Regions from separate parts of the Kitasatospora sp. NPDC059599 genome, predicted to be linked through region 1. Evidence: riboswitches for the same ligand, from Rfam matches in the RefSeq annotation. Region 1 holds a riboswitch; the other holds the start of a gene.
What was found. A riboswitch is a leader RNA that binds a small molecule or an ion and turns the genes downstream of it on or off. The one in region 1 is predicted to bind glycine.
Positions count from the first base shown of each region.

Region 2: it holds a riboswitch for glycine, as region 1 does, so the genes downstream of both, gcvP (aminomethyl-transferring glycine dehydrogenase) here and gcvT (glycine cleavage system aminomethyltransferase GcvT) in region 1, are expected to answer to the same signal.

Region 1 is NZ_JBHWCL010000025.1:28,579-32,987, reverse strand. It holds gene ACFV04_RS12130 (enhanced serine sensitivity protein SseB C-terminal domain-containing protein) at 1-874, opposite strand, end outside; gene ACFV04_RS12125 (enhanced serine sensitivity protein SseB C-terminal domain-containing protein) at 991-1,791, opposite strand; glycine riboswitch at 2,022-2,126, shown strand; gene gcvT (glycine cleavage system aminomethyltransferase GcvT) at 2,357-3,478, shown strand; gene gcvH (glycine cleavage system protein GcvH) at 3,581-3,955, shown strand; gene glyA (serine hydroxymethyltransferase) at 4,040-4,409, shown strand, end outside.
Region 2 is NZ_JBHWCL010000271.1:89-4,497, forward strand. It holds gene ACFV04_RS43230 (PRC and DUF2382 domain-containing protein) at 93-1,268, opposite strand; glycine riboswitch at 1,420-1,523, shown strand; gene gcvP (aminomethyl-transferring glycine dehydrogenase) at 1,762-4,409, shown strand, end outside.

The sequences.
Region 1 (4,409 bases):
GCGGCTGCGTGCCGTACGCCCACCCGGGCGTCGGCTGCCCGGGCATCGACGGCCCCGGGTACGCGGGCGGCGGGTACGGACCGGTCGCCGGGCGGCCGGCCTCCCGGTCGAAGAACGGTCGCGCGTTGGCGCGCATCCACAGCGCCACCGGGTCGTACTCGTCCGACATCGCCACCGTGGACACCGCGAGCCCCTCCGGGGCCACCGCGATCGCCCGCTGCATCAGCGCACGCACCGCCTCCACCGCGGGCGGCGAACTCTCGTACAGGTCCAGGCCGATCGCCAGGTAGGGCTCCCCCACCGCCGGCTGCACCCAGGCCCGGCGCAGCGCCCGGACCGCGCGCACCTCGGCGGCCTGCCGCTCCAGCAACGCGAAGAACTGCGGGGCGTTCAGCTGCGGCTCGCTCAGTTTCAGCGGCCCGGCGGGCAGCCGGTCCAGGCCCGCGGCGATCCGCCGCAGATCGGCCCAGGGCACGCCGACGCCGCCGCCGGGCGCGTGCGGGTTCAGCCACAGGCCCCAGCGGGTGCGGTACAGCGAGGCGGCGATCTCCGGGCCGGAGATGACCTCGTGGGCCCGCGCCCAGCCGGAGGCGGCCAGTTGCTCGGGCGAGGTGACGGCCGGCGCGTAACCGTGGCCGCTGATCTCCATGTTCCCGTACTGCGCGTCCGGGCTGCCCGGCGTGCCGTGCCAGAGCAGCATCCAGACCCGGCCGTCCGCCAGCGCGTGCAGCAGTCGCTCGTACGCGTCGTAGCGCTCCGGCGCGACCTCGCGCAGGGCGTGCTCCAACACGCCGGGATCCGCTCCCGGGCGCCCGGCCGGTGCCTGGTGGCTCCAGGGCCCCGGCACCCCGCCCGCTCCCGTTCCCGCACTCATGCGCCCACCTCGCCGCGCCTCTTTCCTCGAACCCGCCGGCCCGTCGGCCGTCTGCACGCACCCTATGGCGCGGCACCGGCCACCGCCACGGCGACGTGCCTGTGATACGAAGCCGCTCACACCCGCGTGTAGAAAGGCAGTACCCGGGTGAGCAGCCACTCGACCACCGGGTCGTCGGCGAGGTCGAGCAGTACGAGGTGGACGCCGCCCGGCAGCGGCGCGGTTCCCAGCGCTCGGCCGAGCGCGTCGTTCACCGCGGCCGGGTCGGCCGGGGCCGCCGGATCCAACTGGACGCCCACGAACATCACGGTGGGCTCGCCCTCGATGCTGGCCAGCGCCCTGCGGGCGGTCAACACTCCGGGGAGGGCCGACAGTTCGGCCCGGCAGGCGGCCAGGAAGTGCTCCGGGTCCTCGCCCGGCACCGGCTCGCGCAGCGCGACCCGGCCGCCGGTCGGCGCCGGATCCTCGGCGCCCTCCCAGCGGTCCTCGCGCGGACCGCGCCGCAGCTCGGCCACGCCCTCCGGCGGCACCGGGATGCCCACCGCCGCCTCCGGGTTCACCGCGATCCCCACGCCCAGCGGCAGTCCGCGGGCGAACTCCCAGACCGGCGCGATCGCGAAGGCCATCCCCGGTGCCTGCTGCAGGAACACCTCCTGCGAGGAGAACACCGGCACGTACGGTTCACCGGCCAGCTCGACGGTCGGCAGGTCCAGCGACTGCCCCTGCGGGTCCGCTCCCGCGGGCAGCGGCACCCACACCTGGCTGCGGGCCAGCACCTCGATCACCCGCGGCGTCGCGCCCGGGTCACCCAGGGCCGCGGTCAGTACCTGCTCCAGCTCGTTGGCCGGCCACGTACCGCCCGCCGGCGCGCCCTCAGGACCGCCCCACCCCTGCTGCTGCTCCACCGGGTACCCCATGCGCCGCCGACTCCGCCCTCTGCCGGTCGGCCGCCCTCTGCTGCGCCGACGCGGAGCAGTCTAGGGCCCGGGGCAGGGGGGACGGGGGCACGTGTTCGGGCGGGTGCGGTCCGCCCGGGCGCGCGGCCGCCGTGTGACCGGGTCCCCCCTCCCTTCCTCGCCCGGGACGTGCCATGATGTGCGCGTCCGACGGCATGCGCCGCGGGCCCCACAACTCCATACCGGCCGCTCGAACCCGCGCGGGAGAGCCCGGAGTGCCGCAGCAGCGGTACGGCCGGCGCCGAAGGAGCAAGTCCTCCCCGGAATCTCTCAGGCCCCCCTACCGCACGGGTTAGGCACATCTGGAAAGCGGCGCACGGCCCTGTCGTACGCCCACCCACGGTGCAAGCCGCCATGCTGTCCCCCAAGCTGGAATCAGCTGCGGGCCGGCGTGCGGTGAAGCTCTCAGGTTCGACGACAGATGGGGAGACCCACGCCGCCGCATGCCCGCGCGCAGGGTCGGTCCCCGAGCGGGTCCGGTCCGGCGCGTGCACCCCTGAGTGCCCCGACCGAGGAGTTCCTGGCCATGTCGTCCCTCCGCCTGACCGCGCTCGACGCGCTGCACCGCGCCCTCGGCGCGACCATGACCGACTTCGCCGGCTGGGACATGCCGCTGCGCTACGGCAGCGAGCGCGAGGAGCACCTCGCCGTCCGCACCAAGGCCGGTCTGTTCGACCTCTCCCACATGGGCGAGATCACCGTCACCGGCCCCCAGGCCGGCGAGATGCTGGACCACGCGCTGGTCGGCTTCGTCTCCGCGCTGGGCGTGCTGCGCGCCCGCTACACCATGATCTGCGCCGAGGACGGCGGCATCCTGGACGACCTGATCGTCTACCGCCTGCGCGAGGACGCCTTCCTGGTCGTCGCCAACGCCTCCAACGCCCAGCTGGTCCTCGACGAGCTGATCGCCCGCGCCAAGGGCTTCGACGCCGTCGTCACCGACGACCGCGACACCTACGCGCTGATCGCCGTCCAGGGCCCGGAGGCCACCGCGATCCTGGCCGACACCACCGACGCCGACCTGCCCGGCCTCAAGTACTACGCGATCCTCCCGGCCCGGGTGGCCGGCCGCGACGTGCTGCTGGCCCGCACCGGCTACACCGGCGAGGACGGCTTCGAGGTCTTCTGCCACCCGGTCGACGCCGAGGAGATCTGGCAGGCGCTGACCACCGCCGGCGAGGGCCGCGGCCTGGTCCCGTGCGGTCTGTCCTGCCGCGACACGCTGCGCCTGGAGGCGGGCATGCCGCTGTACGGGCACGAGCTGTCCACCGACCTCACCCCGTTCGACGCGGGCCTGGGCCGGGTCGTCCGCTTCGACAAGACCACCAACGAGGGCGCCTTCATCGGCCGCAAGGCGCTGGAGCAGGCCGCCGCCGCGGCCGAGACCAACCCGCCGAAGGTGCTGGTCGGCCTGGTCTCCGACGGCAAGCGCGTCCCGCGCGCCGAGTACACCGTGGTCTCCGCCGACGGTACCCCGATCGGCCGGATCACCTCCGGTGCGCCGTCCCCGACGCTGGGGCAGCCGATCGCGATGGCCTACGTCGACGCGGCCCACGCCGCCCCCGGCACCACCGTCGCGGTGGACGTGCGCGGCAAGCACGAGCCGGTCCGGGTCGTGGCGCTGCCGTTCTACAAGCGCGCCCGCTGAGCGACCCCGCCGACCGTCCCCTTTCCCCGTACCCGCACGTCGAAGCTTTCCGCGCGGCGGCCCGCTTCGTCGTACCCGCTTCCCATCCTGGAGAATGACGCCATGAGCAACCCCTCGCACCTGAAGTACACCGAAGAGCACGAGTGGCTGACCGACGCCGAGGACGGCGTCTCCACCATCGGCATCACGCAGCACGCCGCCGACGCTCTCGGTGACATCGTCTACGTGCAGCTGCCCGAGGTCGGCGACGAGGTGACCGCCGGCGAGACCTGCGGCGAGCTGGAGTCCACCAAGTCGGTCAGCGACCTGTACTCGCCGGTGACCGGTGAGGTCACCGAGGTCAACCAGGACGTCCTGGACGACAACGGTCTGGTCAACAGCGCCCCGTTCGAGGGCGGCTGGCTGTTCAAGGTGCGCGTCGCGTCCACCGGCAAGCTGCTCACCGCGGACGAGTACAACGCCTTCATCAAGGCCTGACCCGTTCGTGACCGGGCGGGCCGCCCACGCGTCGGCCCGCCCCCACCGGGGCCCCCTTTCCTCCTCCACCGGGAAGAACACACCATGACGGTTCTCAACCAGTCCCTGCACGCCCTCGACCCGGAGATCGCCGCCGCGGTCGACGCCGAGCTGCACCGCCAGCAGACCACCCTGGAGATGATCGCCTCCGAGAACTTCGCCCCGGTGGCGGTCATGGAGGCCCAGGGCTCGGTGCTCACCAACAAGTACGCCGAGGGCTACCCCGGCCGTCGCTACTACGGCGGCTGCGAGCACGTCGACGTGGTCGAGCAGATCGCGATCGACCGCATCAAGGCCCTGTTCGGCGCCGAGCACGCCAACGTCCAGCCGCACTCCGGTGCGCAGGCCAACGCCGCCGCGATGTTCGCGCTGATCCAGCCGGGCGACACCATCCTGGGCCTGAGCCTGGCCCACG
Region 2 (4,409 bases), on a different contig from region 1:
TGTTGTGGGCGAGGGGGGTCGGGGCTTGAGGGGTCGGGGCATGGGGAAGGGCCCCGACCAGGGGTGGTCGGGGCCCTTGTGTGTGGGTGGGGTCAGACGAGGGGGCGCAGGGCCGAGGGGCGGGAGTTCTCCGGTGCCGGGGTGGTCGTCGACGAAGGTGGCGTGGCGGCGGCAGGAGGCGTGGTGTTGTCGTGGACTTCGACGTGTTCGCGACGGAGTTCGTCCCGGATCACCTCCTCGGCGGTGTAGCGCTCGACGACGAGGCGGACGCGTTCGATGGGGGCGAGGTACTTGCGGACCACCGGGCGTTCCCCGCGGAGGGTGACCTCCTCGACGGCCTCGGCGATCTCCTTCTCGGTGAGCGAGGCGCGCTCGGCCTCGCCGACCGGCATCCGCTCGACCCGGACGCGTTCGCGGACCACCGGGACGCGGCGCTCGATCTGCTCGCTCGTCACGTACTTGCGCAGCTTCGCGGTGCCCACCGTGTGCCATTCGGTGGTGATGTCCAGCCGCTCCTCGCGGCAGGTGATCTCCACCGGCTCGTTGCGGGAGGCGGCGCCCGCGCCGGACGCGGGGGCGGCGGACGTCGGGGCGGACGTCGGGGTGGGCATCGGGGCGGACTGCGGCTTGGGCTCGACGATGGGTGCGCGTGTCGCGGCCGCCGCGGGCGTGGCGGCGGGCGCGGGGGTGCTGAGGGTGCGCACGCTGTCCTCCGTGGCGGTGCTGGTGCCGTTGGCGGCCGGGGCGGGCTCGGGGGAGCGGAGGGCGTGCGGCTTGGTGACGGCCGCGGCGGTCGCGGCCGCCGGGACGGCCGTCGTGGTGCCGAAGTCGTGGTCGCACTGCGCGGTCCGGCCGCTGTCCTCGCCGGCCGGGTGGTCGTCCACCGGGGTATCGAGGCCGTAGTAGCGGTACAGCTGGAGCTCCTGGGCGGGGGACAGGTGCTGGCCCACGCCGAAGTCCGGGGACTCCTTGACCAGTGACTTGTCGTACGGCACCCGGAGCTCGTCGCCGGAGAACTCGCTCGTGGTGAGCGGGACGAAGGCGTCCCGGCCGAAGATGCCGGTCCGGACGGCGGCCCATTCGGGCTGGCCGGTGGCGTCGTCCAGGTACACCTCGTCGACCGTGCCGATCTTGTCTCCGTTGCGGTCGACCGCCTTGTGGCCGATGAGGTCCCTGGGGTCGATGTCGGTCTGCACGCTTTCCTCCAGTGCGCTGAGCCAGCGGAACTCCCGCAGGAAGGCGGCAGGAGCGCCCGTCCCGTCCGCCACTCCACACCAAATGCCATGAATTGGGCGGGCGCGACCGGGGTGCGCCGGACGGGCTGCGGGCTGGGCCGTCCGGGGGACGCGCGTAGACCCGGGGTGACGGGAAGCACCCGTGATCGGATGGCCTCCCGCTGGTACCCTGGGCGGCGACCGCAGAGCCCGCTCGGGAGAGTCTCCGACCGCGAAAACCGCTGGTCGGGGCGCCGAAGGAGCAACTCCTCCCCGGAATCTCTCAGGCATCCGTACCGTGTGGGGTAGGTCACTCTGGAAAGCAGGGCAGGAGCGTCGGCACGGAAGCCGGCGATCACCACCCTCACCGACGGTGCAAGCCGACGGCGTGCCGCAGCGCGCCGTGCGGGCGAAGCTCTCAGGTCCCGATGACAGAGGGGGAGGCCTGACGGGTCCGCCCGCCGTGGCTCATTCGCTGTTCCGCAGCGAGGAAGGCCGGTAGGCGCGCGTACCCCCGCCGGTCCGTGACCAGGAGGCCTCGACCACCATGAACGCCCAGCCGAACGCGGGACGCCCCACCGGCGCCTCGACCCTCACCGAGCTTGAGCTGGCCAGCCCCTTCGAGAACCGCCACATCGGCCCCGACGCCGCCGCCCAGGAGAAGATGCTGGCGTCCGTCGGCTACGGCTCGCTGGACGAGCTCGCCGCCACGGCCGTGCCCGAGGCGATCCGCTCCATCACCGGCCTGGACCTGCCCGCGGGCCGGACCGAGGCCCAGGTCCTCGCCGAGCTGCGCGAGCTGGCCGGCCGCAACCAGGTCCTCCAGCCGATGATCGGCCTGGGCTACTACGGCACCTTCACGCCGCCGGTGATCCTGCGCAACGTCATGGAGAACCCGGCCTGGTACACGGCCTACACCCCGTACCAGCCGGAGATCTCGCAGGGCCGCCTGGAGGCGCTGCTCAACTTCCAGACCCTGGTCTCCGACCTGACCGGCCTGCCGACCTCCGGGTCGTCGCTGCTGGACGAGGGCACGGCGGCCGCCGAGGCGATGGCCCTGGCCCGCCGCGTCACCAAGGTCAAGGGCGGTGTCTTCCTGGTCGACGCCGAGACCCTGCCGCAGACCACCGCGGTGATCCAGACCCGTGCGGAGCCGACCGGTGTCGAGGTCGTCGTCGCCGACCTGTCCGACGGCATCCCGGCCGAGATCGCCGAGCGCGGCGTCTTCGGCGTGCTGCTGCAGTACCCGGGTGCCACCGGTGTCGTCCGCGACCTCACCCCGGTGATCGAGCAGGCGCACGGCCTGGGCGCGATCGTCGCCGTCGCCGCCGACCTGCTGGCGCTGACCCTGCTCAAGTCCCCGGGCTCGCTGGGCGCCGACATCGCCTGCGGCACCTCGCAGCGCTTCGGCGTGCCGATGGGCTTCGGCGGCCCGCACGCCGGCTACCTGTCGGTGCGCGCCGAGTACGCCCGCTCGCTGCCCGGCCGCCTGGTCGGCGTCTCCGTCGACTCCGACGGCAACCGGGCCTACCGCCTGGCGCTGCAGACCCGCGAGCAGCACATCCGCCGTGAGAAGGCCACCAGCAACATCTGCACCGCCCAGGTGCTGCTCGCCGTGATGGCCTCGATGTACGCCGTCTACCACGGCCCGGACGGCCTGGCCGACATCGCCCGCCGCACCCACCGCTACGCCGCGGCCCTCGCCGAGGGCCTGCGGGCCGGCGGCGTCGAGCTGCTGCACGGCGAGTTCTTCGACACCGTCACCGCGGTCGTCCCGGGCCGCGCCGCCGAGATCGCCGCCGCCGCCCGCGCCAACGGCATCAACGTCCACCAGGACGGCGAGGACCGGATCTCCGTCTCCACCGACGAGACCACCACCCGCGAGCACCTGGCCGGCGTCTGGGCCGCGTTCGGCGTCGACGCGGTCGAGGTCGCCGAGGCCGCCGACGCGCTGCCGGGCGCGCTGCTGCGCGAGGACGAGTACCTGACCCACCCGGTCTTCCACAGCCACCGCTCGGAGACCGCCATGCTGCGCTACCTGCGCCGCCTGTCGGACCGGGACTACGCGCTGGACCGGGGCATGATCCCGCTGGGCTCCTGCACCATGAAGCTCAACGCGACCACCGAGATGGAGGCGGTGACCTGGCCGGAGTTCGGTCAGCTGCACCCCTTCGCGCCGATCGAGCAGGCCCAGGGCTACCTGACCCTGATCCGCCAGCTGGAGCAGCAGCTCGTCGAGGTGACCGGCTACGACGCCGTCTCGATCCAGCCGAACGCGGGTTCGCAGGGCGAGCTGGCCGGTCTGCTGGCCGTCCGCGCCTACCACCACGCCAACGGCGACACCCAGCGCGACATCTGCCTGATCCCGTCCTCCGCGCACGGCACCAACGCGGCCTCGGCCGTGATGGCCGGCATGCGCGTCGTCGTGGTGAAGACCCTGGTCGACGGCGACGTGGACGTCGAGGACCTGAAGGCCAAGATCGAGCAGCACCGCGACAACCTGTCGGTGCTGATGGTCACCTACCCGTCGACCCACGGCGTGTACGAGACCGAGATCACCGAGATCTGCGCCATGGTGCACGAGGCCGGCGGCCAGGTGTACGTGGACGGCGCCAACCTGAACGCCCTGGTCGGCCTGGCCAAGCCGGGCAAGTTCGGCGCGGACGTCTCGCACCTGAACCTGCACAAGACCTTCTGCATCCCGCACGGCGGCGGCGGCCCGGGCGTCGGCCCGGTCGCGGTGCGCGCCCACCTGGCGCCGTACCTGCCGAACCACCCGCTGCAGTCGGAGGCCGGCCCGGCCACCGGTGTCGGTCCGATCTCGGCCGCGCCGTGGGGCTCGGCGGCGATCCTGCCGATCTCCTGGGCGTACGTCCGGCTGATGGGCGGCGAGGGCCTCAAGCACGCGACCCAGGTCGCGGTGCTGAACGCCAACTACATCGCCAAGCGCCTGGCGCCGCACTTCCCGGTGCTCTACACCGGCCCGGGCGGGCTGGTCGCGCACGAGTGCATCATCGACCTGCGCCCGCTGACCAAGGAGACGGGCGTGACGGTGGACGACATCGCCAAGCGCCTGATCGACTACGGCTTCCACGCGCCGACGATGTCCTTCCCGGTGGCCGGCACGCTGATGATCGAGCCCACCGAGTCCGAGGACCTGCACGAGATCGACCGCTTCTGCGACGCGATGATCGA